2 regions of the Hydrogenophaga sp. L310 genome follow, and region 1 is predicted to be linked to the other one. Evidence: predicted binding sites of a transcription regulator. Region 1 holds the regulator's gene; the other holds the start of a gene.
The links. Region 1 encodes NrdR, which represses ribonucleotide reductase genes. Its sites were predicted from a motif close to CACNANATNTNGTG; they were not measured.

Region 1 (15,798 bases):
TGCCGGGCGCCACGCTGGCCAGCGTCACCTGGGCGAGCGCGGCCAGGCCGGTGAAGGCGTGCATGATGCCCCAGACGGTGCCGAACAGGCCGACATAGGGCGCCACCGAGCCGACTGTGCCGAGGAAGGAGAGGTTGGCTTCCATGACGTCGAGTTCGCGCTGGAAGCTCGCGCGCATGGCGCGGCGTGCGCCGTCGAGCAGGGTGCCGTTGTCGCTGATGTGGCGCTCGCGCAGTTTCTGGTATTCGCGCATGCCGCTGGCAAAGATGCGTTCCAGCGGGCCGCCGTGGCGCGCGCTCTGGGCGGCAGCGGCGTAGAGGTCGTTGAGGTTGGCGCCCGACCAGAACTCGCGTTCAAAAACCTCGTTGTGCGCGTTCACCCGCTTGAGCGCGAAGACCTTGCGGAAGATGGCGGCCCAGCTGACGATGGACACCACCACCAGCAGCAGCACCACGGCCTGGACCACCCAACTGGCGTTGAGCAGCAACTGGACAATGGAAAGATCTTGGGTCATGTCGTTCGGAGTGGTTGGAGGGGGAAAGGTTCAGGTGTTGGGTGCGGGCGCCTGGATCACATCCAGCACCTCGGCAGGGATCCGCTGTGGCCGCATCGTAGCGGTGTTCACCCAGCCGATGCGGATGCTGCCTTCACACAGCAGCGAACCGGCTTCGCCATCCTGCTGCGCTTTCAGGAGCGCAGTCTGCCTGATTGTGAGGGACGCCTTGCCGACTTCCAGCACACGGGCGGTAACCAAAAGCAAATCGTCGAGGCGCGCCGGGCGCAGGTAGCGCACCTGGGTGTCGGTCACCACGAACATGCCGCCCAGCTTGTCGCGCAGGCCTTGCTGCTGGATGCCGAGGCCGCGCAGCCACTCGGTGCGGGCGCGCTCGAAGAATTTGAGGTAGTTGGCGTAGAACACGATGCCGCCGGCGTCGGTGTCTTCCCAGTACACGCGCACCGGCCAGTTGAACGGAGGGCTGTCCGTGGCTTCGTGCCCGATGTTCACAGGGCCGCCTCCAGCCGGGCCACCGCTTCACGCAGCTGGGCCATCGAATTGGCGGTGGAAAAACGCAGGTAGCGCCCGGGGTCCGCGTTGCCGAAATCGCGGCCGGGCGTGGTGGCGAGCTGGCAGCGTTTCATCAGCTCGAAGGCCAGGGCCCAGCTGCCGCCTTCGTCGGGCCGCGCGCCCTGCGGCGGGATGCCCCAGCGCTCGCACAGCCCGCTCACATCGGCCCAGGCGTAGAACGCACCGTCGGGCATGACCGGCACGGTCAGGCCGAGGCGGTTGAGTTCGGGAATGAAATAGTCGCGCCGGGCCTTGAACTCGGCGCGGCGGCGCTCGTATTCCGCCAGGCTCTCGGGCTCGAAGCAGGCCAGCGCCGCGTGTTGCGCGATGGTGCTGGCGCAGATGAACAGGTTTTGCGCCAGCCGCTCCACCACGGGCACCAGCGCGGGCGGCAGCACCAGCCAGCCCAGGCGCCAGCCGGTCATGTTGAAGTATTTGGAGAAGCTGTTGACGCTGATGATTTCATCGCCCAGGCCGTCGGGCAGGCCGAGCGCGCTGTGACCGTAGTCATCCTCGTAGCTCAGACCGAGGTAGATCTCGTCGACCAGGGTCACGCCGCCGCGCTCGCGCACGAAGCGGGCGATGCGTTCCAGCTCGTCGCGCGCGATGCTGGTGCCGGTGGGGTTCGACGGCGACGCGAGCAGCACGCCGCGTGTGGCCGGTGTCCAGGCCGCTTCCACATGGGCTGCGCTGAGCTGGAAGCGCTCGGTCGGGCCGGAGGGGATGAGCACCGCCTTGCCTTCGGCCGCCTGCACGAACTGGCGGTTGCAGGGGTAGCTCGGGTCCGGCATCAGCACCTCGTCGCCGGCCTCGATGAGCGCCAGGCAGGCGAGTTGCAGCGCCGCCGAGGCGCCCGCGGTGATCACGATGCGGCCCGGGTCGATGTCCAGCCCGAAGCGCGCCGCGTACCAGCCGCTGATGGCGCGGCGCAAGGCGGGCAGGCCGGTGGCCGCGGTGTACTGGCTGCGTCCGTCGTGGATGGCCCGCTCGGCGGCGAGCTGTACCAGCGGTGGCGCGGTGAAGTCGGGCTCGCCGATGTTGAGCGTGATCATCGGGCGGTCGCCGGGTCGGGCTGCGGCCGCCATGTCGGCCGCGGCCTTGGCCAGCTCCATCACGTAAAAAGGCTCGACCCGCTGGGCGCGTTGGGAAATCCGCATGCTGTGGCTGTTGTTCCGGTCTCAGGCTTCGTCGGCACCATCGCTGCGCGGGCCCGAGGGCTTGCGCGCAGGCGCCTTGCTCGGTGCGGCGGCGATCTCGGCCGGTCGCAGCTGGGCGGCGAGCTGGTGCAGCACGCCGTTGACGTATTTGTGGCCGTCGGTGCCGCCGAAAGACTTGGCCAGCTCGATGCACTCGTTGATGACCACGCGCCAGGGCACGTCGAGGCAGTGCTGGAGCTCGTAGGCGCCGATCCAGAGCACGCCGCGCTCGATGGGCGAGAGTTCGACCAGCGGGCGATCGAGCAGGGGCGTGATCAGCGTGTCGAGTGCGTCGGCCTGGGCCACGCAGCCGTGGAGCAGGGCGTCGTAATGCACGCTGTCGGCCTTGTGGAAGCCGGAGAGGTCGCGCGTGAAGGCATCGATGTCGCTGGCTTCGTTGCGGCCCACCATGTGCTGGTAGAGCGCCTGCAGGGCGAACTCGCGGGCGCGGGTGCGGGCCGATTTGTCGGCGGCCTTGCGCGCCTTGGGAGCGCTGGTGGTGGTCGAGGTGGTGTCGTTCATGTTCAGCCGATGTCTTCCAGCAGGTGGGCCATTTCGATGGCCACGCGTGCCGCGTCACGGCCTTTGTCTTCCTGGCGGGCGACCGCCTGCTCCAGGTTTTCGGTGGTGAGGATGGCGTTGGCGATCGGGACCTGGTAGTCCAGTGCCAGGCGCGTCACGGCCGAGCCGGATTCGTTGGCCACGAGTTCGAAGTGGTAGGTCTCGCCGCGGATGATGCAACCCAGGGCGATCAGTGCGTCGAAGTCGTCGCGCTCGGCCAGGGCCTGCAGGGCCACGGGCACTTCGAGCGCGCCGGGCACCTTCACATGGGTGATGTTTTTCTCTTGCACGCCCAGCGCCAGCAGCTCGGCGTGGCAGGCGTTGAATAGCGCATCGGTGACGCCTTCGTTGAAGCGGGCCTGCACGATACCGATGGCGAGCTTTTTGCCATCGAGCGGATTGGGAGTGCCTTTGTCTGCGCCGAACATGGGGGATTTTCTTTCTGGTTGTGTCTGAAAAGGTTCAGGCGTTGCGACTGAGGTATCCGGTGATTTCGAGGCCGTAGCCTGTCATGCTGGGCATGCGGCGCGGGTTGCCCATGAGCTGCATCTTGTGCACGCCGCATTCGCGCAGGATCTGTGCGCCCACGCCGTAGGTGCGCAGGTCCATGCGGCCGCGTTCGGGTGCCTGGGCCGAGCGGGCCGTACCTTCGAACTGGGCCAGCAATTGCGCGGCCGTCTCCCCGCAGTTGAGCAGCACGGCGACGCCCGCGCCGGATTCGGCGATGTGGCGCAGGCTGGCTTCGAGGCTCCAGCTGTGCATGGAGCGGCCCACTTCCAGCGCGTCCAGCACGGACAGCGGTTCGTGCACGCGCACGGCCACACTCTGGTCGGGCGCCCACTGGCCCTTGACCAATGCGAGGTGCAAGGCACCGCTGGGGCCGTCGCGAAAGGCGTGGGCGGTGAATTCGCCGAAGGCGGTGTTGAGGCTGCGGGTGCCGAGCTTCTGCACCAGGCTCTCAACGCGGCTGCGGTGTTCGATCAGGTCGGCGATGGTGCCGATCTTCAGGCCGTGTTCGGCGGCGAACAGCTGCAGGTCCGGCAGGCGGGCCATGGTGCCGTCGTCCTTCATGATTTCGCAGATCACGGAAGCGGGCGAGCAGCCGGCCATGGCGGCGAGGTCACAACCGGCTTCGGTGTGGCCCGCGCGCATGAGCACGCCGCCTTCAACAGCCTGCAGCGGAAAGATGTGGCCGGGCTGCACCAGATCGTCGGCCTGGGCTTGGGGTGCCACGGCGGCCTGCACGGTGCGCGCGCGGTCGGCCGCCGAAATGCCGGTGGTCACGCCCTCGGCCGCTTCGATCGACACCGTGAACGCCGTGCCTTTCTTGTCGCCGTTGCGCACGACCATGGGCGGCAGCTTGAGCTGTTCGCAGCGCTCGCGCGTGAGCGTGAGGCAGATCAGGCCGCGGCCGAAGCGGGCCATGAAGTTGATGGCTTCGGGCGTCACATGATCGGCGGCGAGCACCAGGTCGCCTTCGTTTTCACGGTCTTCCTCGTCGACGAGGATCACGATGCGACCGGCGCGCATGTCGGCGACGATGTCCTCCACCGGGGAGATGGCCACGGGCGCCAGGGTTTCGGGAGCGTTCATGCTGAAGAGTCCTTGGGTTGGGTGCCGGAAGCGCTGAGCATGCGCTCCACGTAACGCGCCACGGTGTCGATTTCGAGGTTGACCTGGCTGCCATCGGCCAACTGGCCGAGCGAGGTGTTTTCCACCGTGTGGGGAATGAGGTTGATGCTGAACTCGCAGCCGGCGGCGCTGTCCTGGATCTGGTTCACCGTCAGGCTCACGCCGTTGACGGTGATGGAGCCCTTGTAGGCGAGGTATTTGCCCAGATCGGGCGGCGCCATCACCCGCAGCTCCCAGCTTTCGCCGACGCGGGCGAAACGGGTCACGGTGCCGATGCCGTCCACATGGCCGGAAACGATGTGTCCGCCCAGCCGGTCATTGCCGCGCAAGGCCTTTTCCAGGTTGACGCGGTTGCCCACCGTGTCCAGGCCCGCGGTGCAGGCCAGCGATTCGGCCGACACGTCGATGGTGTAGCGGTGGTTGGGCACGTCCAGTGAGGTGACGGTCATGCAGGCGCCGTTGTGCGCGATGCTGTCGCCCAGACCCACGTCGTCAAGGTAGCCCGGAGGCGCCTCGATCGTGAGTCGCTTGCCGTGGTCCAAAGAGCTGCCCAGAGCGTGGAGGTCGGCGATACGCCCCACGCCGGTGATGATGCCGGTAAACATAGGCGCGTATTTTCGCAGGGTTTGCGCGCGCTTTCCGGCCGAGGGTCACCTGAAAGGCAGAAATGCCGGGCGGCCGGGCACCAGAAGGGGGCCTGCCCAGGGCAAACGGGGTGTTCAGGGGTGCAAAAAGGCGTCGTGGCCGCGCACCCGGGCCACGATCCGCAGGTCTTCACCCACCGGGTCGATGGCATGAAAAGCCAGCTTCGTGCCGTCCTCCAGCGTCTGCAGCGGACCAAAACCGGCCATGCCGTGGCCCCCTGTGCCGAGCAGCAGCGGGGCCAGGTAGAGCAGCAGTTCGTCCACCAGGCCTTCGCGGATGAACGAGCCATTGAGTTTGTGGCCCGCTTCCAGATGCAGCTCGTTGACCTCGCGCTGGCCCAGATCGCGCAGCATCGCCGCCAGGTCCACCTTGCCCTGGGGGCCGGGCAGGCAGACCACCGTGGCACCCCGGGCTTCCAGCGCCGCCTGCTTCTGCGGTTCGGTGGCGGCGCAATAGATGAAGATCTTGCGCGCCAGCCCCTGGGCGGGCGGGCCGAAGAGGCGGGCGGTCAGCGGGGTTTCCAGCCGGCTGTCAACGATCACCAGATGCGGCTGGCGCGGCGTGTCCACCAGCCGCACATCCAGCATCGGATCGTCTTCGAGCACGGTGCCGATGCCCGTCAACACCGCGCAGGCGCGGGCGCGCCAGGCATGGCCGTCGCTGCGCGCGGCTTCGCCGGTGATCCACTGGCTCACCCCGTTGCCCAGTGCCGTGCTGCCGTCCAGCGAGGCAGCGACCTTCAAACGCACCCAGGGTGTCTTCCGGATCATGCGGCTGAAGAAGCCGATGTTGAGTTCGCGCGAGGCGCGGGCGGCTTCGCTGTCGGGTGGCAGCAGCTCCACCGCAATGCCCGCGGCGCGCAAGCGCTCCAGGCCACGACCCGCCACCAGCGGATTGGGATCGCTCGTGGCCACCACCACCTTGCCCACCTGCGCGGCGATCAGGGCGTCGCAGCAGGGCGGGGTGCGGCCGTGGTGGGAGCAGGGTTCGAGCGTGACATAAACCGTGGCGCCGCGCACTGAGACGCCAGCGGCCTGTGCCGTTCGCAAGGCCATGACCTCGGCGTGGGGACCGCCCGCCTGTTGGGTGTGGCCGCTGAAAACCTGACCGTCGGGGGTCTCGATGCGGCAGGCGACCCGGGGATTCGGTTCCGACAGGCTGATGGCGTGGGTCGCGAGCTGGCTCAGGGATTCCATGGGTTCAGGTTGGTTCGCCGGTGCCATCTTCGCCGTCATCTCTCAGCCGGCCCGCCCTGCGCGGACGCGGGACGGGCGGGTCGAACCGGTGGCAATCTCAACGGTTGTTGTTGTTGATGCGCCAGTAGAGCGGGCGGCGCTTGGGCGACAACAGTGGCGTGGGATCGGTCACCGTCAAGGGTGAGGGGCCCGCACCACCGATCAGGAAATGCTGCTTGGTGGTGGTGGGTTCGCCATCGTCGCCCGCAGGACCTTCCAGCAAGACCACGCCGGCCACCGGCGAGGGAATCATGCCGCCGCCCAGGATCTCGGTGGGCTTGAGCGGCACGCCGCAGAACAGCGGGAACTGGTAGGCAAAGCCCTGACCGAGGTTGCCCACGCAACTGTCGGTTTTGTCCGGCGCCGGCCGGTTGGTGCCGAAATAGGTGATGCCCGACACCGTCAAGGGCGCGTTGATGACCTTCTCGCCGTTGGTGGCCAACTGGATGTAGCAGCCGTTCGCGTTGACCGTGTCACCTGTAGGCACTGGCACCATGGTGGTGTTGTTGACGGTGGCGATCTTGGTGATGTCGGTCAGGCTCAGCGCCGTGGTGATCGGGGCCGCCAGCGGATCCTTGATCAGGAAGAAGCGGTCGCTGGTGACCTTGAGTGCGGGCTTTTCCCGGTCGCCGGTGCCGACCAGAATCGCCGCGTAGGTTTTGGTCATCACCACGTCGGGCCGGTAAAAGACCTTGCCTTCCAGATTCGCGATCTTGGTGGTCTCGACCGTGTTCCAGGTGGCGGACGACAGCAGGTCACCGCTGGCGGGCACCGAGACGCGGTAGAGGTTGCCGCGCACATCGGCGAAATACAGCCGGTCGGGCCGGCCATCCCGGTTGGTGTCGACCAGCGTGATGTCGCTGGGCACCGAATAAGTGGTGTCGAGGCGCTTGACCAGGGCACCCGTGCGCCCGTTGATGATGAACACCGCGTTGCCGATGTTGTCGGACCCGTTGTCGTCTTCTTTGGGATCGTAGCCTCCCCCCATCACGGTGAGCAGCTCGGGCGTCGCGGTTTTGTCCAGCGGGATGGTGCGCGGCATGGACCAGGTCTGCGCCAGCTTGGCAAAGTCGCCGCTGCCACCGCTGATCTTCCACTTGAAGCGGGGCGCCGTTTTGGACGTGACGTCCAGCGCGTACACGGTGCGACCGCCGCGGCGCATGGTCGGGTAAATGAGGGCTTCCTGCAGCGCGCCACTGGTGTCGTAGCGGGTGTAGCTGCCGATCGGGCCGTCCATGCCGTAGCTTCTCGGCTCCTGACCGCCGGTCGGCGCGATGAGATTGCCCTTGTCGTCGTTCTCGGGAAGCTGCAGCAGGGGTTCCCCATTGCGCAGACGCGTTTGCAGGGCGTAGTGTTCCCGCGGAACGAAGGACCACAGTTCCGAGCCCGCGCCGGTGCCGCTCTTGCGGCCGTCAATGGCGTGGAAGAAGCCGTCGTTGGTGCCGTAATAGACCACCACATCCTTGCCGCCGTAGTTGATGGCCGTGGGCGTGGCATGCAGCACGTCGCCGTGCATGCTGTGGCGCGCGCCGGTGTTGCCCAGTTCGGTCACGGTGGAGCCGACTTTGTAGGAGCCGTTGAAAGCCTCTGCGCCGAGGTGCAAGGGCTGACCCAGCAAGTTGTTTTCGCCGCGGGCCCAGGCGACCAGGGCCGCATCCAGGCCCGTGTTGGTGGTATTGAAGGGTGTGTTGGACAGGAGCGCATTGCCGGCGGGGCTGTCCGGCAGGGTGTAGACCTTGCGGTCGCTGGCGTCTTGCAAGTTGGCCTGGCGCAACATCTGCGCCGCGCCGCCCTTTTCGGTGACCGCGCCGTCGGGGCTGTCGCTGGCGCTGGCGGGCGTTCCCATGGGGTTCTTGTCAAAGAACACGCTGTCGAAGGTCCAGAAGCTCTGGGCCGTGGCGGCGAAGAAGCCGCCGGACGTAGCGGCTTTGTCGTTGGCGTCCACCAGGGTGAGCGCGCTGTTGACGGTGCCGATCTGGTACTGGCGCATGTTGCCGATCCAGCGCGGACGGAATTCGCCGTCGGGGCGGAACATGCCGACGTAGACCTGGTTAAGGAAGGTGCCCTGGGCGTTCGTCGCCACCGGCAGCGCCGTGGACGCAAACACGCTGTCCACGGTCGCGACCTTGAGGAACACATCCTCGAACTCGGAGATGAGTTTCAGCAGGTCGCCGCCGACTTCGACGTAGACGTTGTCCGGGCTGCCCACCGAGGCCATGGATTTCAACAGCTTGGTCTGCTTCAGGTCGCTCTGCGCGTTGAACACGTTCACGGTGTAGGTGTACAAGGGTTGCACCCCCGAGGCGGCGTTGACGTCTGTGTTGGCCGCGAAGTAGGCCCATTCGTCGGCCAGGCGGCTGGTGTCGGAACTGGTCGCCGACAGGGTGGGCGGCGTATAGCCGATGCCGCTGAACGCCAGCGGCCCCGCATTGGGTTCGGCATTGGGGTAGCCATTGCCGACCAGCAGCAGGTAGTTGCGGTTGCACTGGGATTCGGGCGGTTGGTAGTTGGTCAGTCCCGCATCGGTGAACGCCGAAGGATCGGCCAGTTCAGTTTTGCCAACGCCGTTGCCAAAGCGACCCGTGCCATACCCGACACGGCTGACAGGGCTGCCCGGCTCGTCGGTCGCAACGAGGTTGGGGTTGGTGTAGCCGCCAAAGTACTTGAAGGCTTCGTACACCGCCGATCCGTAGTTGGCGTCCCCCGGTGCCTTGTAGTCGGGGTCGTTGATGTTCTTGGCGAGGGTATCGATCTTGTCGATCAGGGCCGCACACGTGTCTTTTTTCAGGGGCTGGACCGCGTGGTGGATCACCGCCGTTGGGTCATTCGAACTGAGATAGGAACCCTTGGTGCTGTTGAACAGCGAGAGTCCCACGTTGATCGCGATTTTGGGTGAAGCCGCCGCGCACACCATGTCGTTGAGCACGTATTTCAGGGCCTGCAGCTGCACCTGCCCCTGGGTGGGCGCTTTGCTGCTGTTCCACTCGTTAAAGCCCGTTTGCCACGGCCAAAGAAGTGAGGCGGTCTTGTAGGCGCCGAAAACCGCCGTGACGGCATCCTGGCAGGGGGTCTTCCCGCCGGTGTCCGACGCCTTGCATTTGTCGTAGACGCTGCCGGGATACCAGGCATTGCTCTGGGCCGACCAGTTCGCCGTGTTGTCGAAGTGGATCAGCACATTGGGCGCCAGGGAGGCGTTCGCCGACGGGCCGTAAATGTCGGTGTCTGCCGCCCAGACCGCGGCCACGGCGGTGAGCGAGAACAGCACGGTGCTGCCTTGGAGCAGGCGCAGCTGACGCCGGGTGCGGGGGGGGAGGGTCGGGCTGGTGGTCATGGTTGGGTCCTTTCCCGCGGGCGGGTCAACGGAGGGCGTGTTGGGGGGCCGAAGCGGCTTGGGGATCAGAAATCGCAAACATCGGTAACGCTGTTCACGCGCACGCCCACACCCTGCTCGACCTGGACGTTGGCTGCGCTCACCGTATCGGTGGCGGTCAGCGCCACGGAGAACTGGACTTCAGAGCAGATCGCTGGCGGTTCGCCCATCTGGTTGGCGCTGCTGCCGAAACATTGCTGGTCTTCCTTCTTCTCCTCGTCGAGATCTTCCCACTTGACCGGGGCCACATAGTGGCATTCGACTTTGTCCACCTTCACCGCGATATCGGCTTTGCCATCGCCGTTGACATCGGACGAAAAGGCCGCATTCGGGGCTCCCGGGCCCGCCATGCCGTGGGTCAGTGCGGGCTGGATGAAGCCGTCGTAGTCGCTGAGGATGTTGGCCACCACCTCGTTGCTGGCGTTGATGGCCTCGGTGCGCCACTGCATGTTGCCCACCGCCTGCACGCTGGTCTGGGAGCCACGGAACACCGCGGTCGCGACGACGGCGAACAGCAGCAGGAAGACCATGGTGACCAGCAGCACCGAGCCTTGCTGTTTGCCGGACCGTTGTTGAAGGCGTGGTTTCATCATTCTCTCCGGCCCGTCACGTTGGTCAGCGGCACGGTGGTGGTGAGCAGGGTGCGCTTGAAGCCGGACGGCAGATCGGCCGGCGTGAGGATGAGTGCACCCATCTGGAAGCTGCGTTCTTCCTTGTGGCCTGGATCGGGCAGGCTGGAGCGGGTCAGCATGTGCACCCGCACGGCCATGACATTGCGCCACTCGTAGGGATCCACCGCTGTGATGCCGGCAAAAGGCAGCACTTCATCCACCTGCCCGTCACCATCGGTGTCCACGCCGTATTCAAACTGGAGTTGTTCAACCCCTTCGGCCACCGTGTTGACGACAAAACTGCCGCCGATACGCTCAACCCGCTTGAGGGACGGGATGCCGTCGTTGTTGGTGCAGTCGTTGCACTTCGATAAAAAATAGGTGCGCTGCGACAGGCGGTGAACGTTATTGAACGCGTTGCAGGCCGCGTTCTTCAGCACAAAGTTGCTTGCAGGGCCTGTGGCGACGATGACCTGGGGGTCGGGGGCGCAACTCGTGGCCTGGGTGTTCGCGTCAGACCCCTTCGTCTGGATGTACAGGTCGGTTGTCTTCGTCTCGTCCCGCAGATCGGGGTCGGGGTCCCCGGTCTCGGCGTGGGTCACGGTGATGAGCTCGGTTTTGTCGACTTTGTCGCGCAGGCCCGTCAGGCAGTCCTGCGTGCCATCGTCTTCGTCGGCCATAAACCCTTGCACGGCCGGCGGCATTCTGGTCGCGGCCGCGTTCCAGCCCAGGTTCCAGGGGTTATCAGGGTTTGGGGGGATCAAAGGCTCAGGACAGGGAACGATGGCTTGGTAGGTGGTGGCGTTGCCGGGCACGTGTTGGGCGTAATAACCCGCGTGCAACAGGTCTTCGGTCAGGGTGTCCAGCGCAAACCGCGCGTTTTCCAGGCGCCCGATGCTGCGCTCCAGATCGTGCTGATTGCGCGAGTTGTAGGAGAAAAAAACCGTCAGCCCGAGCAGCACGATGAGGCCTATGGTCATGCCGATCATCAGCTCGACCAGGGTGAAGCCACGCATGCCTGCTGCGCGCCCGGCGCGGGGGAAATGGTTGGGTTTCATGGTGCGCATCATTCGGCCAGGGAAGGAATGCGCACCGTCGTGCGCAGGACGCGCCGGTAGGCGTCGTCGCCGAACTGGCCTTCACCGCAGTCGCTGTTTGGAACCGTGTCGGGTTCGCCGGGGGTGGTGCCGCCCCAGGCCACCGTGATGGTGAAGATGGGCGCCACCGGATCCCGGCTCAGGCAGCCCCGGTAGCCCAGCGCAGCGGCATTGCCTCCGGCCTGGGCGTCGTTGGTGCCCAGCAGCAGGTTGTGCCAGCTGCAAAGATCCACCGCCGCCACCCCGACGCCAGCACACACCGTACTGGTGGCGCTGGGCGTTCCGTAGCCGGTGGCGGGCTGTGTCGCGGCCACGTAGTTGCCGGCCACGGCCAGTTGTTTGTTGGTGATGAGGCGTCCCGCCATGTCGCTGAGCAGGGTGGAGGCCCGTGTGCGCTGGACCGTGTCGACCGCGAGGGTGGTGGCCTTGGTGACGAAGCCGGCCAGGGCCAGCAAGCCGAAGGCGATGATGACCAGCGACACCAGGATTTCGATCAGCAGGAAGCCGCGTTGCGTGGCGGGCTGGACCGAGGGGCTTTGGCGCGAGGTCATCATGGGCAAGCCTCTTTGACAGAGCGGGCCGATCCGGTTGGCTGCAGCTTGACGCAACGGCCGGTCACACCGGTCAGGCTGGAAGTGATGCTGAAGTCGGTCGCGTCATCGCCATCGGCAACCACATCGGGCCTGCCATTGCGTAGGAAGCTGATCTCGGTCTCATCGGATGCGATGGCAATGGACCCCGTGAGGGCCTCGCGGGTCTTCAAGGTGGTGCCACCGGATGTGATGCGCCACCCCTGATTCCAGTCATCGCCCTCGGATGCCATTACCACCACCGCATTTCGCTTGATGGCTTCCGATCGCGCGATGTTCAGATCATTCACCAGGTCAAATGAAATGGACTTGATCCGCATGGTGGCGATGGTGTTGCTGAAGCTGGGGGCCGCGAGCGCCGTGAAGATGCCGAGAATGGCAATCACCATCAGCGCTTCAATGAGCGTGAAACCGCTTTGCTTTGGAGAGCCGGCCGCGCGGCCCAAGGCTGCCCGTGATTTCACCAGCAACCCCCTTTGGCGGCGCCTTTGGCGCCTTGCGCATTCAGGGTCAAGGTGCCGCAGGTGTCGTTGGCCTGACCGCCTTTGGGTGCCGCCTGCAGGGTGAAACCCATGGGTTGAACATTGTTGACCACGATGGGCAGGGTGATGTCGTAATACAGGCTGACGCTGCTGGGGGCCGCCAGGCCCAATGCGACCAATGTGCTCGCATACATGCGCCGGTCCACCAGAAAGTGTTGTTGGCGCGAGGCCACTTCGTACATGAAAGCCTGTGCATCAGCACGCCGGCCCTTGCGCACGTAATCCTGGTAGCTGGGCAAGGCAATGGAAGCCAGGATGCCGATGATCGCGACGGTGATCATCAGTTCAATCAGGGTAAAGCCGCGCTGCAGGCTGGTGCGTAGGACGTTCATGGTGTTTGGATGTTTCCACTGCATCGTAGCGGTTGACATCGAATGGGAGCGCCCTGGCTGATGAGCGGCCGGGAAGTCCGGTTCGACGGTATTTTGCGGTGCAAAGTGCCTTTGCCGGAGGCGGCAAGGGACCGCTCGGGCGGTGATATCCCGGCGCCTGGGTCTCCCGCACCTGGTCGGTTCATGCCCATCCGGAGGGATGAACCGCAGGTATTCAGGGTGCATTCCGGTTTCATGGTTTACATAATCGAATGCGGTATCTGGCATTCGCCATTTTTGCAGCAGCTTGCGAATTCAGGCCGTATGCTTGCGGGTGCAACGACCTGTGTTTGAAAGAAGTCGGGTCCTAAAAAATGCGCAGAAGGGAAGGGTATGAATAGAAGAAAAAATCACGGATTCACGCTGGTTGAATCCCTGTTTGTCATGGTCATAATCGGTATTTTGCTGGCCATGGCCCTTCCGGATTTGTCCGGTTTCGGGCATGGCACTCGCCTTTCGGCTTATTCGAACAGGTTCTTGGCGGCGCTTCTTTTGACCAGAAGCGAGGCCATCAAGCGGAATTCCCGGGTGGCCCTCTGCAAATCACGCGATGGACAGTCTTGTACCTCCGATGGACCTTGGTCACAAGGGTGGATCGTTTTTTCCGATCCCAACAACAATGTGCAACTCGATCCGGGTGAACATCTGTTGTTGACGGAGTCGGCCATGCCAGGCAGTTGGTTGATTTCTGGAAATGCGCCGGTTTCCAGGTTCGTTTCCTATTCTGGCGCAGGGTCCAGCCATCTGGTGAATGGCGCTTTTCAGGCGGGAAGTATCACCGTTTGCCGAAAAACAGACGTGGCTGCCCAGGCTTCACGGATCATCATCAACAGTGCGGGCCGACCGCGGACGGTCAGGGCGGTGTTGACATCCTGCCCATGAAAGCACAATCCGGTGGTCGCTTTTTGCCAGCGGCAACCAGCATTTTCGAGGATTCGCCACAGTAACGGGCGCTCACTTCCTCACTTCGTCCACCAGCGCCCGGAACTCGTCAATGTCCTCAAAGCTGCGGTACACGCTGGCGAAGCGGATGTACGCCACCTTGTCGAGCTTCTTGAGTTCGCGCATGACCATTTCGCCGAGCCGGGTGGCCGGGACTTCGCGGGCGCCCAGGTTCAGCAACTTTTCTTCGATGCGCTCGATGGCCGCGTCGACCTGCTCGGTGCTGACCGGGCGTTTGCGCAGCGCCAGCGCGAACGAGGCCCGCAGCTTGGCCGGCACGTAGTCGACCCGCCGGCCATCTTTCTTCACCACGGCCGGGAAGCTGACTTCCGGCCTTTCATAGGTGGTGAAGCGCTTCTGGCAATGGCCGCACTGGCGGCGGCGGCGGATGAAGTCGGCGTCTTCGGAGATCCGGGTCTCGACGACCTGGGTTTCCAGATGAGCGCAGAAAGGGCATTTCATGGTTTCAATGGCACCTTGCTGCGGTGGCTGCTCAACGGTAGACCGGGAAGCGGGCCGTCAGGGCGTTGACCTTGGCGCGCACGGCCTCGATGTTGGCCGGGTCGCGCGGGTTGTCGAGCACGTCGGCAATGAGGTTGGCGGTCAGGCGGGCTTCTTCGTCCTTGAAGCCGCGGGTGGTCATGGCGGGGGTGCCGATGCGCACGCCGCTGGTGACCATGGGCTTTTCCGGGTCGTTGGGAATGGCATTCTTGTTGATCGTCATGTGGGCGCTGCCCAGCACGGCCTCGGCTTCCTTGCCGGTGATGCCCTTGGCGCGCAGGTCGACCAGCATGACGTGGCTCTCGGTGCGGCCGCTGACGATGCGCAGGCCACGCGAAACCAGGGTTTCGGCGACGATGCGGGCGTTGGTGATCACCTGTTGCTGGTACAGCTTGAAGTCGGGCTGCAGCGCTTCCTTGAAGGCCACGGCCTTGGCGGCGATCACGTGCATCAGCGGGCCACCCTGCAGGCCGGGGAAGATGGCGCTGTTGATGGCCTTTTCGTGTTCGGCCTTCATCAGGATGATGCCGCCGCGCGGGCCGCGCAGGCTCTTGTGGGTGGTGGAGGTCACGACGTCGGCAAACGGCACCGGGTTGGGGTACACGCCCGCAGCGATCAGGCCGGCGTAGTGCGCCATGTCGACCATGAAGATGGCGCCGACTTCCTTGGCCACTTTGGCGAAGCGCTCGAAATCGATGCGCAGGCTGTAGGCCGATGCGCCGGCGATGATGAGTTTGGGTTTGGTTTCCCGCGCCTTGCGCTCCATGGCTTCGTAGTCGATCGCCTCGTTGGCGTCCAGGCCGTAGCTGACCACGTTGAACCACTTGCCGCTCATGTTCAGCGGCATGCCGTGGGTGAGGTGGCCGCCTTCGGCCAGGCTCATGCCCATGATGGTGTCGCCGGGTTTCAGGAAAGCCAGGAACACGGCTTCGTTGGCGGAGGCACCGCAGTGGGGCTGCACGTTGGCCGCGTCGGCGCCAAAGATCTGCTTGACGCGGTCGATCGCCAGTTGCTCGGCGATGTCGACGTATTCGCAGCCGCCGTAGTAACGACGGCCGGGGTAGCCTTCGGCGTATTTGTTGGTGAGCTGGGTGCCCTGGGCGGCCATGACGGCGGGCGAGGCGTAGTTTTCGCTGGCGATCAGCTCGATGTGGTGTTCCTGGCGCGCGTTTTCGGCCTGGATGGCGGCAAACAGCTCGGGGTCGGTTTGCTCGATGAGGATGTTGCGGTCGTACATGGTTGGCAGTCTTGGGTAACGTGGATCCCGGCGCGCGTCAGCGGGGTGACGACGGCAGGGGCTGCCCAGGCGAACGGCTGATCACCTGTCTTGGCAGCCAGGCGGCACGCTTCCCAGTGGTTGTCCCTGCGGTCCCGGATGGGGGCAGGGGGGCCACGTCAGCACCGAAGGTCGGGCAGGGAGCCCTGCGCCTTGGGTGCCT
Region 2 (15,798 bases), on a different contig from region 1:
TTCTGGAACAGCATCGGGACCGCCGTGCTGGCCAGCGCCAGCCAGTGGTTGCCACCGCGCACGCCCAAGGTACGCCCCAGCGAGCAACCAACACCACAGGCCTGGGAAATCGCGGCCAACCGGCGCCGCACGGTGTTCGTGTTGCTGACGCTGCTGAGCACGGCGCTGGCCGCCAGCCTGTACATCAGCGCCCAGCCGGAAGATGAACACACCTGGCTGCAAATGGCCCAGCTGGTGCTGTTCGCCGTGTTGTCCGCCTGGGTCGTCACCGGCTTCGTGACCGCGCTCATGGGTTTCTGGGTGCTGCTGCGCGGCGACCGCCACACCCTCACCGCCGCCTCGGTGCGCGACCACGCGATGAACCCCGACACACGCACCGCCATCATCATGCCCATCTGCAACGAAGATGTGGCCACCGTGTTCGCCGGCCTGCGCGCCACCTGCGAATCGCTCATCGGCACCGGCCACGCCAGCCAGTTCGACGTCTTCGTGCTGTCCGACAGTTACGACCCCGCCATCGCCGCCGCCGAGCGCAGCGCCTGGGAAGCCTTGCGCGCGGCCCTGGCCGAGCAGCCCGGCCATCCACCGATCGAGGTGTACTACCGCCTGCGCGAGCGCCGCACCCACCGCAAGGCGGGCAACGTGGCCGATTTCTGCCGCCGCTGGGGCAAGGACTACGACCACATGGTGGTGCTCGACGCCGACAGCGTCATGAGCGGCAGCTGCCTGGTGTCCATGGTCAAGCTGATGGACGCGAATCCGAGCGCCGGCATCATCCAGACCGCCACGCAGGCCATCGGTCACGCCACGCTGCACGCGCGCGCACAGCAGTTCGGTTCGCGCGTCACGGGCCGTCTGTTCACCCTCGGCATGCAGTTCTGGCAGCTCGGCGAGTCCCACTACTGGGGCCACAACGCCATCATCCGTGTCGAACCCTTCATGCAGCACTGCGCGCTGGCCCCGATCAAGGGAACGGGCGGCATGTCCGGCGGCATCATGTCGCACGATTTCGTTGAAGCGGCCCTGATGCGCCGTGCCGGCTACCACGTGTGGCTGGTGTCCGACCTCACCGGCAGCTACGAGCAGCAGCCGCCCGACCTGCTGAGCGAGCTGCAGCGCGACCGCCGCTGGTGCCAGGGCAACCTGCAGAACTCGCGCCTGATGGCCGAACCCGGCATCCACCGCGTGCACCGTTCCATGTTCGCCATCGGTGCCATGTCCTACCTGTCGGCCCCGATGTGGCTGGCCTTCCTGGCCTTCGGCACCGCCCTGTGTGTGGCCGACCCGAGCCAGCTGCCGGGCTGGTACGACACGTCCAGCGAACGCCTGGGTCTCTGGATCTGGACCCTGTGCCTGCTGTTCCTGCCCCGTGTGCTCGGCTTGCTGTCGGTGTTCCTCAAGGGCGAACAAAAAGGCTTCGGCGGCGCCGGCATCCTGCTGTCCAGCGCCTTGCTGGAGAGCGCCCTGGCCCTGCTTCAGGCGCCCATCCGCATGGTGGCGCACTCGCTGTTCGTGCTGGTCGCCGTCACCGGCATCCAGCTCGACTGGAAGTCCCCGCCCCGGGAAGCGGTCGGCGTGGCCTGGCGCGGCGCGTTCGCCCAGCTGGCTCCGATCGCAGCCGTCATCGGCGTGCTGGTGTTCGGTGTGGCCTCGTTGAACATCGAAGCCCTGGTCTGGATGCTGCCGGTGACCCTGCCGCTGCTCCTGGCGGTGCCGTTCACCGTGGCCACCGGTCACGTCGCGCTCGGGTCCTGGATGCGCGCCCGAGGCGCCTTGCTGATCCCGGAAGAGTCGTGGTCACCGGCCGTGCTGCGCCGGGCCTGGCGCCACGCCTCGCGCCTGTCGCTGCTCAAAGCCGCCTGATCGCGGGTGGCGAGCCGGGCGGCTTGCCCGGCCAGCGTTCAGGGCTTCGGTGATTGGAGATAACGCTCGTCGGACCAGGTCGCCAGCCATTGCGGCGCGAAGGCCACGAAGATGGCGCTGAACATGCCCGTCAGAAAGGCATCGCCCCAGGCCATGAGCCAGCGCGCCACCAGCGCCTGCTCGTGCGGGGCACCGCCAACCCACTGCTGGGCGGCTTCCAGCAACACACCCGAAAGAAACACCGCCGCGGCGGTGCCGATAAAGCCCCGCCCCAGGGTGTAGACAAAAGGATTGGGCGGCAGCCAGCGGCGCAACAGCGCCCCGATACCCAGCGCCAGCGTGGCCGGCACCAGACCGATCCAGACCCATTGGGACAGCGCGGCAGCCGGATCCGAGTGGCCCAGCAGCCACACGGCCAGCACCACGCCCGAGAGCACCAGCACCGCCAGCGGCCAGCCCAGCATCAGAACCAGCAGGCAGGCGCCCGAGAGCTGCACCTGAAGGCCTTGCGGCATCTTCTGAGGCAACAGCCAGAGCCAGGGCAACAGGGCGAGCGCAGCCAGCGCGGGCGTGAGCAAGGGACCCGCCAGCATGCGCCAGGGGCGGAACCACAAAGCCATCACCATGCAGGCCAAGGCCAGCGCCATTTCGATACCAGTCAGCATGGGCAGGGAGTATGGGCCGCTGACCATTCCCCTCACTTGACTTCGGTCAACCCATGCCGGGCAGCTTGGGCATGCCCTTCATGCCACCCATGCGCTTCATCATCTTCATGAGGCCGCCGCCCTTCATCTTTTTCATCATGCCCTGCATCTGCTCGAATTCCTTGAGCAGCCGGTTGACCTCCTGCACGTGCACGCCGGCACCGGCAGCGATGCGGCGCTTGCGCGTGGCCTTGATGAGCTCGGGCCTGCTGCGCTCCCTGAGCGTCATGCTGCAGATGATGCCTTCCTTGCGTTTGATGTCTTTTTCCGCGCGGTCCATGTCCACCTGACCGGCCTTGGCGGTCATGGCGCTGGGCAACTTGTCCATCAGGCTGGAGAGCCCCCCCATCTGTTTCATCTGGCGGATCTGGTCGAGAAAGTCGTTGAGGTCAAAACCTTCACCGCTCTTGACCTTGGCGGCCAGCTTCTGCGCCGATGCCATGTCCACGCCAGCCGTGACCTGCTCAACCAGGGCCAGGATGTCGCCCATGCCCAGGATGCGGCCGGCGTGGCGCTCGGCGTCGAACACCTCCAGGCCATCGATCTTTTCGGACACACCGGCGAACTTGATCGGCACGCCGGTGACGCTGCGCACCGAGAGCGCCGCGCCGCCGCGCGAATCGCCGTCGAGCTTGGTGAGGATGATGCCGGTCAGCGGCAGCGCATCCTTGAAGGCCTTGGCGGTGTTGATCGCGTCCTGGCCCTGCATGGCGTCCACCACGAAGAGCGTTTCCACCGGGTTGAGCACCGCGTGCAGTTCCTGAATCTCGCGCATCAGCGCTTCGTCGATCGCCAGGCGGCCGGCGGTGTCGACCAGCAGCACATCGAAGTAGTGCCTGCGTGCGTAATCGATCGCGGCGCGGGCGATGTCCACCGGTTTCTGGTCGGGCGTGCTCGGAAACCACTCGGCGCCGGCCTGCGCGGTCACGGTCTTGAGCTGTTCGATGGCCGCCGGGCGGTACACGTCACCCGAGACCGTGAGCACCTTTTTCTTGCGCTTCTCGATCAGGTGTTTGGCCAGCTTGGCGGTGGTGGTCGTTTTACCGGCACCCTGCAGGCCGGCCATCAGGATCACCGCCGGCGGCTGGGCCGCGAGGTTGATGTCCGACACGCCTTCGCCCATGGTGGCGGCCAGTTCGCGGTTGACGATGCTCACCAGCGCCTGCCCCGGCGACAGCGAACCGATCACCTCCTGGCCCAGCGCCTTTTCTTTCACCCGGGCGATGAAGTCGCGCACCACCGGCAGCGCCACGTCGGCTTCCAGCAAGGCCATGCGCACCTCGCGCAACATGTCGGCGACGTTGTCTTCGGTGATGCGGGCCTGGCCGCGCATTTCCTTGACGATGCGTGAGAGGCGGTCTGAGAGGGCTGATGCCATGGTGTGCTCGGGTGTGCTGGTGGGCGCCGGGAAGGGTGGCGACGGGTCGGACGGGAGGCCCGCGCGTCCCGGATGGACTGGCCGGTACCCGGCGAACTCGTTCGGGGCAAGACCGTTAAACTGTGCAGATGATTTTAGCCGTGCCCTGTGGCGCCTGCTGAGTACCGCGCTGAACCAATGAACCTCCTGCCCGCCCTGTCGACGAACCCGCCCGCCGCCCTGCTGTCCGCGGTGGCGGCGCTGTCGTACGCCGTGCTGGCCTGGGCCCACCCGCGCCTGACGGCAGCGCAGACACGCGGCGTGCTGGCCATCGCCTGGCTGCTGCACCTGCTCGTGCTCGCCTCGGGCCTGCTCGAACACCCTCCCCGCTTTGGCTTCGCACCCGCGCTCTCGGTCACCGCCTGGCTGGTCCTGACGGTGTATCTGGTGGAGACACGGCTGTATCCCCAGATGCGCGCACGCTGGACGCTGGCCGTGCTGGGCACTGTGGCGGTGCTGCTGGCGCTGGTATTCCCCGGCTCGCCCTACCCGGCCCTGCGGTCGAGCTGGTTGCCGCTGCACTGGGCGCTGGGCATCGCCTCCTACGGGCTCATTGCCGTGGCCGTGGTGCACGCCTGGATGATGCAGCGGGCTGAAAGGTCCATGCGCCTGGGCGCCGCGGCCGACACCACCCTGCCACTGCTGACCCTGGAGCGGCTGACCTTCCGCTTCGTGGCGGCCGGTTTTGCGCTGCTGAGCGCCACGCTGCTGGCCGGCTGGTGGTTTTCGGGCTCACTCGACCACGGCTGGGTCTGGGACCACAAGACGGCTTTCTCGGTGCTGGCCTGGCTGACCATGGGCGTCTTGCTGGTCGGTCGCTGGCGGCTGGGCTGGCGGGGCCGCACCGCAGTGCGCACACTCTACGTCGGCGCAGGCTTTCTGCTGCTCGGGTATGTCGGTTCCCGCTTCGTTCTCGAAGTCGTTCTGCAGCGTGCCTGAGACCCCCGTCCATGAAATTTCTGCTCGTACTGGCCGTGGTCCTGGTGGCGTTCTGGGTCTGGCGCAACAACCGCTCGCAGGACGCTGACCGTGCGCAAGCCCCTGCACCCCGAAAGCCCCTCCCGCCAGTGACCATGGTGGCCTGCCTGCAATGTGGCGCACACCTGCCTGAGAACGAGGCCATCAAAGGCCCCCGAGGCGCCTACTGCTGCGCCGAACACCGCGCGTCGCACGAGCGTCAGGGCAGCTGATACGGGCCTGTGCGCCAGGCAAGAACGAACATGGCCCAGGACCTTCACCCCAGTTTCGCGCCCTCCTGGTTCTCCCCCTATGAGGAGCACGGATCGCTGGGGCGCGAACAGCGGCGCCACGCTTTCGAGCGTTTGTGGCGCGCCTTCATGCGGGCCCGTGCCTTCATCGCCGCTGTCTTGCTGGCGCTGCAGGTCTTCGAGCTGCTCAACCACAGCGGTGGCCCGGACTGGCTGGTGCTGATCAGCGCGCTGCACCTCACCGCCGCGCTGGCCATGATGGTCTGGTGGCGTGTCGACAACCCCGGGAAAGCGGTCAGCCTGCAATGGCCACTGACCATTGGCGTTGACCTGCTGGTGTTCGGCCTGCTGCAGTTCTTCCAGCAAGGGGGCCTCAACTACACGCCCCTGTTTGCCTTGCCAGTCCTGCTGGCGGCGGTCATGGGTTCGATGACGCTGGCGCTCGCCACAGCCGCGAGCGTCACACTGTTCCTGCTCGGTGAAGCAGCCGCGAGTGCGCCGCTGCTCAGCGAGGTGTCCACCTCGCGCTTCCTGCAGTCGGGTCTGACGGGCACGGGCTTCTTCATCGTGGCCCTGCTGGCCAACCAGCTCGCTGTGAGACTCGCCCGGGAAGAGGTGCTGGCCCAGAGCAGCCAGGCCGCTGCCCGCACGCAGGCCCAGGTCAACGAACTGGTGATCGAGAGCCTGAGCGAAGGCGTGCTGGTGGTGGACCCGCACGGCGTGGTGCGCAACGCCAATCCGGCGGCCAAGGCCATGCTCATGGGCGAGCACTACCCCCATGCGGCCAAACTGCTGCTGTCGGCACGCCACGGGTGGGAAGGACTGTCCCAGTTGGTGAACGAGAGCTTCGCGCTCGGGCACCCCATGGAGTCCGAGGTGCGCATCGACATCGACGAATTCACCTCGCACCGGTTTTTCGCCCGCACCCGGCTCACGCGCACCCCGGGCCAGACGCAGGCCGCGCTGTGCGTGCTGTTCCTGGAGGACCTGCGCGAAGTCGAGGCCCGCGTGCGCACCGAGAAGCTGGCCGCCATGGGTCGCATGTCGGCGGCCGTGGCGCACGAAATCCGCAACCCGCTGTCGGCCATCACCCAGGCCAACGCGCTGCTCGACGAAGAGGTGAACGAACCCGGGCAGAAGCGGCTCACGCGCATGATCGAGCAGAACGCCCAGCGGCTCGCGCGCATCGTGGACGACATCCTCAACGTGGCGCGCGCCCAACCGCTTCAGGACGGGGCTTACGCGTCGGCTCTGCCACTGGATCCGACCGTGCGCCAGATCACGCACGAATGGAACCGCCAGAACCAGATTCAGGGCATCCTGGGCGTGCACCTGCACGCGCCGCAAGCCCATGTGAGCTTCGATCCCGAGCACCTGCGGCGCCTGCTGATCAACCTGCTGGACAACGCCCTGCGCCATGCCAGCGGTCAGCGCTCTTCCATCCGCGTCATCACGCAGCCCGGCGGCACAGACCGCGTGCGCCTGTCGGTCTGGAGCGATGGCGCACCGCTGGAGGCCAGCGTGTTGCGCCACCTGTTCGAGCCCTTCTTCTCTTCGGAGAGCCGCTCCAGCGGCCTGGGCCTGTACATCTGCCGGGAACTGTGCGAGCGCTACGGGGCGCAGATCGCCTACCAGCGCAGCCGGCTCGACCAGCGCGAAGGCAACGAATTCTTTGTGCTCCTGCCCAGCGCGACAGCGAGCGGGCAGCCCGCACAACAAAGCCCAGCCTACCCCGTGGCTGACTCGGTGCCCGGCATGACCCGCCCCGGCGTCTCCCAGGCGGACCCGCCGTCCCTGTCCACGCGGTGACCCTTCCCCCTGCCGATAGATGACCACACCCACACCCACGTCCATCCTGGTCGTCGACGACGAGCCGGACCTGCGCACCCTCTACGAACTGACGTTGCTGCGCGAAGGTCATGAAGTGGTGTCCGCCCCCGACCTCACCCAGGCCCGGGAGTGGCTGGCGCAACGCCACTTTGACGTGCTGATCACCGACATGCGACTGCCCGACGGTCTGGGCCTGGAGTTGCTGCGTGAACTCAACACCGGTCTGCGCACCGAAAAGAGCATCGTCATCACCGCCTACGGCTCGGCCGAGAACGCGGTCGAAGCGCTCAAATCCGGCGCTTTCGACTACCTCACCAAACCAGTGGACCTCAAGCAGCTGCGTGCCGCGGTGACGGCCGCTCTGCAGAGCCAGCGGTACCCGTCCGCGATGCGGCCGCCCTCGGGCGAACCCATGCCGCGCAGCGCCCCGCCGCCGCCCGCCGGCGTGCAGGCCCTCGAACGCATCGTCGGCGCCTCGGGCTGCATGGTGCAGATCCGCAACCGCATTGAAAAAGTGGCGACCAGCATGGCGCCCGTGCTCATCCTGGGCGAATCGGGCACCGGCAAGGAACTGGTGGCGCGCGCGGTGCACGAATGCAGCCACCGGGCCACCGGCCCCTTCGTCGCGGTCAACTGCGGCGCGATTCCCGAAAACCTGATCGAGGCCGAGTTTTTCGGTGCCCGCAAGGGCGCCTTCACCGGCGCCACCCACGACCGCGAAGGTTACTTCCAGGCGGCCAAGGGCGGCACCCTGTTCCTCGACGAAATCGGCGACCTGCCGCTCCAGATGCAGGCCAAGCTGCTGCGCGTGATCCAGGAGCGGCGCGTGCGCCCACTCGGCGGCGTGCAGGAAGAAGCGGTGGACGTGCGCCTGGTCAGCGCCACCCACCGCGATCTGGCCGCTCTCGTCAAGAGCGGTGAGTTCCGGCAAGACCTGTTTTACCGTCTGAACGTGATCGGTCTGCGCACACCCGCCCTGCGCGAGCGGCGCGAGGACCTGTCCGAGCTGGCCCACGCCTTGTTGAAACGCATCTGCAGCGAGTCGGGCCAGCCGGTACCCGCGTTGTCCAGCACGGCGATGGCGTGGCTGCAGACCTGCGAGTTGCCGGGCAATGTGCGTGAACTGGAAAACCTGCTGCAACGTGCGTTGGCACTCAGCAGCGGTGCGGTGTTGCAGGCAGAAGATTTCGGCGATACGAGCGACATGGCGTTGCGCCCGGAGAGCCCGACAACAGTCGAAGCGTTCGCAGCATCCACCCCAGTTTCGGCACCGACCGCAGGCATTCCGGCCGATCTGCAGACCTACCTGGACGAGCAGGAGCGCCAGGTTCTGCTCAAGGCGCTGAAGGAAACCGATTTCAACCGCACAGCCGCCGCGGCACGTCTGGGTCTGAACCTGCGCCAGATGCGCTACCGCATCCAGCGGCTCGGCATCACCACCCCCGCAGACGGTGACGATGAAACCTGAAGCCGGCGATCTGTCCGTGTCGCCCACCGACTGGAATGGCGGCTGGCTGGGTGCCGCCCGCCGCTGCGCATCGCCCAATTTCGGCCCGCGTCCCGAAGGCGCACGGATCGACCTGATCGTCATCCACTCCATCAGCCTGCCGCCCGGCGTCTACGGGGGCCCGGAAGTGGAACAACTCTTCACCAACCAGCTCGACTGGGACACCCATCCCTACTTCCAGCAGATCCGTGGCATGGAAGTCTCGGCGCATTTTTTCATCCGCCGCGATGGCGAACTCGTGCAGTTTGTCGACGCCGATGCACGCGCCTGGCACGCCGGAACGTCCTGCTGGCGTGGCCGCGGCAACTGCAACGACGACTCCATCGGGATCGAGCTGGAGGGTCAGGAAGGCGAACCCTTCACCAGTGCGCAATACGACTGCCTGACCCGCTTGTGCGCCAGCCTCGGCGGGCGTTACCCGATCGCCCACGTGGCGGGCCACGAGCACATTGCCCCCGGCCGCAAGCAGGACCCAGGCAGCGGTTTCGACTGGACACGGCTACAACAAGATCTGGGTTGGTCCGATGCGTGTTTTCCCCAAGACACGCGTCCGTCTACCCGCATGACCCCCTGAGGTCCCAAGTTTCCCAAACGCTGGCGGTTTGCACAGCGCAACATGGGCGCCGCTTTCAACGACAAAACTCCCGGCAGCCCGCATCCCTGCTGCAGAAAAAATCCGACAGCAAGGCTCATTGAGCCGTCACCAGACGTTCGCTGACGTTGCAGCGGTTCGGGAGACCCCAGGCATTTTTGTCTGACGAAAGGGGTCCATCGCGTCGGTCGCAGTTTTTTCACAAACACTACCGGTAGTGGCTTGAACACCCACCACACACCAGATATAGTGTGCTCTGCGCGTTGCGGTCGCCCGATCAACTGGCTCTTGACCCTCTTGATTTTTCTGCTCAAACCCGATCAAGCCAACGGATTTGTCGCGGAACCGGCCTCCCCACCACGCTGCCATCCGACACCGCGCGCCTTGGCCGCCGCCACAAAACAAACGAAAGAGGAACCATGCTGACTGCCCAATCCCCCACATCCGCCACCGCGTCCGCGATGCCTTCCGCTGGTGCCACCAGCGCTGCCATGCCCGACAGCGCCAGCTCGGTTTTTGCCCAGTACCAGATCATCCGCCGCAACGGCGCGGTCGTGCCTTTTGAGCCAAGCAAGATCGCGGTGGCGCTGATGAAAGCCTTCCTGGCCGTGCACGGCACCCAGGGCGCGGCCTCGGCCAGCGTGCGCGAAACGGTGGACGCCCTGACGCAGAACGTGGTGCGCGCGCTGATGCGCTCGCGCCCCGCCGGCGGCACCTTCCATATTGAGGACGTGCAGGACCAGGTCGAACTCGGCCTGATGCGCAGCGGTCACCACGAAGTGGCGCGCGCCTACGTGCTGTACCGCGAACGCCGCACGCAGGAACGAGCCCATCAGGCAGAAGCGCAGAAGCCCGCCGAAGCCCTGCTGCACGTGATGGACGGCGGCCAGCGCGTGCCGCTGGACCTGAACCGCCTGCAGCACCTGATCGAAGACGCCTGCAAAGGCCTGGGCAAAGACGTCAAGGCCGACCCGATCGTCGCCGAGACCAAGCGCAACCTGTACGACGGCGTGCCGATCGAAGAGGTCTACAAGGCCTCCATCCTGGCCGCGCGCACCCTGATCGAAAAAGACCCCGACTACACCTACGCCACCGCGCGCCTGCTGCTTCACACCATCGTCAAGGAGGTGATCGGTGAAGAAGTGCCCTCCACCGAGATGGGCGCACGCTACGCCGACTACTTCCCGCAGTTCATCAAGAAGGGTGTGCAGAACGAGCTGCTCGATGAGAAGCTGCAGCAGTTCGACCTCGCCCGTCTGGGCGCGGCGCTCAAGCCCGAGCGCGACCTGCAGTTCGACTACCTTGGCCTGCAGACCCTGTACGACCGCTACTTCCTGCACGTGCGCAAGTCCCGCATCGAGCTGCCGCAGGCTTTCTTCATGCGCGTGGCCATGGGCCTGGCGCTCAACGAGATCGACCGCGAAGCGCGCGCCATCGAGTTCTACGAGGTCCTGTCCTCGTTCGATTTCATGTCGTCCACGCCCACGCTGTTCAACAGCGGCACCCGCCGCTCGCAACTCTCCAGCTGCTACCTGACCACCGTGCCCGACGACCTCGACGGCATCTACGAGTCGATCAAGGAAAACGCGCTGCTGTCCAAGTTCGCTGGCGGCCTGGGCAACGACTGGACGCGCGTGCGGGCCATGGGCGCACACATCAAGGGCACCAACGGCGAATCGCAAGGCGTGGTGCCTTTCCTCAAGGTGGTCAACGACACCGCCGTGGCGGTGAACCAGGGCGGCAAGCGCAAAGGCGCGGTCTGCACCTACCTGGAAACCTGGCACCTGGACATCGAAGAATTCCTGGAACTGCGCAAGAACACCGGCGACGACCGCCGCCGCACCCACGACATGAACACGGCGAACTGGATTCCCGACCTGTTCATGAAGCGCGTGATGGAAAAAGGCGAGTGGAGCCTGTTCTCGCCCAACGACGTGCCCGACCTGCACGACCTGTTCGGCGCCGATTTCGAAAAGGCCTACGTCGCCTATGAAGAGAAGGCCGCCCGCGGCGAGATCAAGCCCTACCGCAAGCTGCCCGCCACCGACATGTGGCGCAAGATGCTGTCGATGCTGTTCGAGACCGGCCACCCCTGGATCACCTTCAAGGACGCCTGCAATGTGCGCAGCCCGCAGCAACATGCCGGCGTGGTGCACAGCTCCAACCTCTGCACCGAGATCACACTCAACACCAGCGACACCGAAACTGCGGTCTGCAACCTCGGCTCGATCAACCTGCTCATGCACCTGAAAGATGGTGGGGTTGATCATCAGAAGCTGCAGAAGACGATCAAGACCGCGATGCGCATGCTCGACAACGTGATCGACATCAACTACTACGCCGTCAAGAAAGCACGCGACTCCAACATGCGCCACCGCCCGGTCGGTCTCGGCATCATGGGCTTCCAGGACGCGCTGTACGAACTGCGCATCCCCTATGCCTCCAACGACGCGGTCGAGTTTGCCGACCGCTCGATGGAAGCGGTCTGCTACCACGCCTACTGGGCCTCCACCGAACTCGCCAGGGAGCGCGGCCGATACGCCAGCTACAAGGGTTCGTTGTGGGACCAGGGCATCCTGCCGCCCGACACACTGGACCTGCTGGCACACGAGCGAGGTGGTTATGTGGACGTGGACCGCAGCAGCAGCCTGGACTGGGACGCGCTGCGCCAGAAGATCGCCACCGACGGCATGCGCAACTCCAACTGCGTGGCGATCGCGCCGACCGCGACCATCTCCAACATCATCGGCGTGGACGCGTCCATCGAGCCCTGCTTCGGCAACCTCTCGGTCAAGTCCAACCTGTCGGGCGAGTTCACCGTCATCAACGGCTACCTGGTGAAAGACCTGAAGCGGCTGGGCCTGTGGGACGACGTGATGGTCATGGACCTCAAACACTTCGACGGTTCGCTGCGCTCCATCGACCGCGTGCCGCAAGAAGTGAAAGCGCTGTACGCCACCGCTTTCGAAGTGGAACCGCTGTGGCTGGTGGAAGCCGCGGCGCGGCGCCAGAAGTGGATCGACCAGGCGCAGAGCCTGAACATCTACATGGCCGGCGCCTCGGGCAAGAAGCTCGACGACACCTACAAGCTCGCGTGGCTGCGCGGCCTCAAGACCACCTACTACCTGCGCACAACCTCTGCCACGCAGGCTGAAAAATCAACGGGGCGCACCGGTCAGCTCAACGCGGTCTCGGTGCACGGCAACGATGCTTCGATGGTCGCACCCGTTGCGACTTCGATGTCGGCAGAGCCCGCCACCGACATCAAGTTTTGTGCGATCGACGACCCCGGTTGTGAAGCCTGCCAGTGAGCGCTGCCGGTGATGCGTGTGTGTGCTGTGGTGTTGAAGGTCGCGCATTCGATGCGACACCGCAACACAAAACATTCACCACGCGCATGAGTCCTTTGCATTTCATGCCGACACTTCGATAATCCGTTGAATTGGACACCACTATGTTGACCTGGGACGATCAAGTTACTCCCTCCTCGAAGCCCGCATCGATTCCCCTGCCACCTCACATGCCGGGTGTGCAAGCGTCACTGTCCTCTGCGGCAAATTCGGCCCCCGCTTTCGCTGCACCCAAAGCAGCCACGCCGAGCACACACCGCGTCAACGCAGCCGACAAGCGCATCATCAACGGCAAGACCGACGTCAACCAGCTGGTGCCGTTCAAGTACAAGTGGGCCTGGGAAAAATACCTCGCCACCTGCGCCAACCACTGGATGCCGCAGGAAGTGAACATGAGCCGCGACATCGCGCTCTGGAAAGATCCCAACGGGCTGACCGACGACGAACGCCGCATCGTCAAGCGCAACCTCGGCTTCTTCACCACCGCCGACTCACTCGCTGCCAACAACATCGTGCTCGGCACCTACCGCCACATCACGGCGCCCGAGTGCCGCCAGTTCCTGCTGCGCCAGGCCTTCGAGGAAGCGATCCACACGCACGCCTATCAGTACATCGTGGAGTCGCTGGGCCTGGACGAGTCCGAGATCTTCAACGCCTACAACGAAGTGCAGTCGATCCGCGACAAGGATGAGTTCCTGATCCCCTTCATCGAAGCGATCATGGACCCGGCCTTCGCCACCGGCACACCCGAGAACGACCAGACCCTGCTGAAAAGTCTGATCGTCTTCGCCTGTCTGATGGAAGGCCTGTTCTTCTACGTCGGCTTCACGCAGATCCTGGCGCTGGGCCGCCAGAACAAGATGACCGGCGCCGCCGAGCAGTACCAGTACATCCTGCGCGACGAGTCCATGCATTGCAACTTCGGCATCGATCTGATCAACGCGATCAAGATGGAGAACCCGATGCTGTGGACAGCCGAGTTCAAGGCCGAGATCAAGGCGCTCTTCATGCAGGCGGTCGAACTGGAGTACCGCTACGCCGAAGACACCATGCCGCGCGGCGTGCTCGGCATGAACGCCTCCATGTTCAAAGGCTATCTGCGCTACATCGCCAACCGTCGCGCCACGCAGATTGGCCTGGAGCCCATGTTTCCGAACGAAGAAAATCCGTTCCCCTGGATGAGCGAAATGATCGATCTCAAAAAGGAACGCAATTTCTTTGAAACCCGCGTGATCGAATACCAGTCTGGTGGAGCGCTTTCCTGGGACTGACACCGTCACCACCCGGGGCCGCAACCATCCATCACATGTTTTTTGAACATTCAGAACCCTGCTTCCTGCGCCTTGGCGTTGGGGTCAGGGTTTTGTCACAGGATTCAACGCTTTGGGGTCATCCGTGGATGCATCCGCACGACCCCAGGGCCTTGAATCACTTCTTCGGCACAACGACCGACTGAAGTGCTCTTTGCAACTTGATCAAGGAGAAAACAATGGCAACTGCGAAAAAAGCCCCGGCCAAAAAGGCCGCTCCGGCAACGAAAGCCGCTCCAGCTAAAAAGGCCGCTCCGGCCAAGAAAGCTGCACCGGCCAAAAAAGCCGTCGTGAAAAAGGCAGCCCCAGCGAAGAAGGCCGCTCCGGCCAAGAAAGCTGCACCGGCCAAAAAAGCCGTCGTGAAAAAGGCAGCCCCAGCGAAGAAGGCCGCTCCGGCCAAGAAAGCTGCACCGGCCAAAAAAGCCGTCGTGAAAAAGGCAGCCCCAGCGAAGAAGGCCGCTCCGGCCAAGAAAGCTGCACCGGCCAAAAAAGCCGTCGTGAAAAAGGCAGCCCCAGCAAAAAAAGCTGAGCCGGCCAAGAAGCCGGCAGCCCCTGCGGCACCTGCAGCTCAAACCAAGCTGAACCCTCAGGCTGCCTGGCCGTTCCCGACGTCCAGCAAACCCTGAAGTCGTCCCTGCGATGACTTGTCGAGCCCGGCGCGAAAGCGCCGGGCTTTTTCATCTCTGGTTCGTGGCGATCAGTCCGCCAGCGCGTAGTTCTGTCCGCCACGGCTGGCGATCTTGGCCGCACCGATGCGGTTGCCCAGTTCGACACAGCGTTGCAGCGGCCAGCCTTGTGCCAGACCGTGCAGCAAGGCCGCCCGGAAGGCATCACCACAACCCGTGGGGTCCAGCACCTCGGCCGCTTTCACGCCGGGCACCAGGGTCCTGCCACCCTGCTCCCAGACCTCACACCCGTGCTCACCCAGGGTGACGATCAGCCCCTGTACCCGGGCCGCGATGGCCTCAAAGCTCAGACCGGTGCGGTCGCTGAGCATCTTGCCCTCGTAATCATTCACGGTGACCCAGGTCGCGAGCTCGATGAACTGCGTCAGCTCTTCGCCGTTGAACATGGGCAGACCCTGCCCCGGATCGAACACGAACGGGATACCCGCGGCGTGCAGTTGCTGCGCGTGCTGCAACATGGCATCGCGGCCATCGGGCGAGATGATGGCCAGACGGATGCCAGCGTCGGCTGGCACCGCGTTCGCATGGGCCTCGGACATCGCGCCCGGGTGAAAGGCCGTGATCTGGTTGTTGTCACGGTCGGTCATGATCATGGCCTGGGCGGTGTAGTTGTCCGAGGTCGTGCCGATGCAGCGGATGTCCACCCCCAGCCCCTGCAGGCGATCCAGGTAGTCCTGTGCGTCGTTGCCCACCATGGCCAGTGGCACGGCCGGCGAACCCAGCTGGCGCAGACCGTAGGCGATGTTGCCGGCACAGCCGCCGTATTCGCGGCGCAGGCCCGGCACCAGAAAAGACACGTTGAGGATGTGCAGCTGGCTGGGCAATATCTGCTCGGCGAAGCGGCCCTCGAACGTCATGATGGTGTCGAAAGCGAGCGAGCCGCAGATGAGGATGGACATGGATGGAGTGGAAGGGTTCAGGGATAAAAAACGAGTGCACGGTAACCCGCCATCGCGCTCGCCCCGCCTTCGGCGAGCGAGAGGCGCAGACTCACAGCCTGCGTACCCTGGGCGGGCAAGACCACTGGCGCTCCAGGCAATTCCTCTGCCAGAAAGACGCGACGCGCGATGACGGTGTCGGCTGCATCGGTGAGGCTGAGTTCCAGCGCCGGCATGGCCACGGGCGTGAGGGCGCTGTTCTTGAGCACCAGGTCGAAAGAGTAAAAATTGCCCAGACGACGGACCAGGGTCGAGCTGTCGATCACCACCGCGTCAATGTCTCGTGGCGCCTGCAGCACACACCCCGAGGGTTTGCACAACAGGTTCAGCAGGGGTATCAACGAAGCGTGCCGCGCGGCGAGTTGATCGCGCTCCTGCACAGCCCATTGCGCC

Region 2: AC0GNO_RS07350 (ribonucleoside-diphosphate reductase subunit alpha) is a predicted target of NrdR. The motif match lies at 9,360-9,373, and genes of this name have one in related genera.

What each region holds. Positions count from the first base shown of each region.
Region 1 is NZ_JBVPZA010000006.1:178,121-193,918, forward strand. Features, by position in the region: gene tolQ (protein TolQ) at 1-514, opposite strand, end outside; gene ybgC (tol-pal system-associated acyl-CoA thioesterase) at 545-1,006, opposite strand; gene AC0GNO_RS12580 (pyridoxal phosphate-dependent aminotransferase) at 1,003-2,223, opposite strand; gene nusB (transcription antitermination factor NusB) at 2,245-2,784, opposite strand; gene ribH (6,7-dimethyl-8-ribityllumazine synthase) at 2,787-3,251, opposite strand; gene ribBA (bifunctional 3,4-dihydroxy-2-butanone-4-phosphate synthase/GTP cyclohydrolase II) at 3,286-4,416, opposite strand; gene AC0GNO_RS12600 (riboflavin synthase) at 4,413-5,060, opposite strand; gene ribD (bifunctional diaminohydroxyphosphoribosylaminopyrimidine deaminase/5-amino-6-(5-phosphoribosylamino)uracil reductase RibD) at 5,175-6,296, opposite strand; gene AC0GNO_RS12610 (pilus assembly protein) at 6,394-9,666, opposite strand; gene AC0GNO_RS12615 (hypothetical protein) at 9,732-10,295, opposite strand; gene AC0GNO_RS12620 (PilW family protein) at 10,295-11,374, opposite strand; gene pilV (type IV pilus modification protein PilV) at 11,383-11,964, opposite strand; gene AC0GNO_RS12630 (GspH/FimT family pseudopilin) at 11,964-12,467, opposite strand; gene AC0GNO_RS12635 (type IV pilin protein) at 12,464-12,877, opposite strand; gene AC0GNO_RS12640 (GspH/FimT family pseudopilin) at 13,250-13,798, shown strand; gene nrdR (transcriptional regulator NrdR) at 13,871-14,320, opposite strand; gene glyA (serine hydroxymethyltransferase) at 14,352-15,596, opposite strand.
Region 2 is NZ_JBVPZA010000003.1:139,578-155,375, reverse strand. Features, by position in the region: gene mdoH (glucans biosynthesis glucosyltransferase MdoH) at 1-1,863, shown strand, start outside; gene AC0GNO_RS07385 (hypothetical protein) at 1,902-2,528, opposite strand; gene ffh (signal recognition particle protein) at 2,575-3,945, opposite strand; gene AC0GNO_RS07375 (cytochrome C assembly family protein) at 4,123-4,923, shown strand; gene AC0GNO_RS07370 (PP0621 family protein) at 4,935-5,174, shown strand; gene AC0GNO_RS07365 (sensor histidine kinase) at 5,205-7,001, shown strand; gene AC0GNO_RS07360 (sigma-54-dependent transcriptional regulator) at 7,021-8,490, shown strand; gene ampD (1,6-anhydro-N-acetylmuramyl-L-alanine amidase AmpD) at 8,480-9,103, shown strand; gene AC0GNO_RS07350 (ribonucleoside-diphosphate reductase subunit alpha) at 9,541-12,432, shown strand; gene AC0GNO_RS07345 (ribonucleotide-diphosphate reductase subunit beta) at 12,576-13,742, shown strand; gene AC0GNO_RS07340 (histone) at 13,943-14,407, shown strand; gene AC0GNO_RS07335 (carbohydrate kinase family protein) at 14,479-15,366, opposite strand; gene AC0GNO_RS07330 (DUF3426 domain-containing protein) at 15,384-15,798, opposite strand, start outside.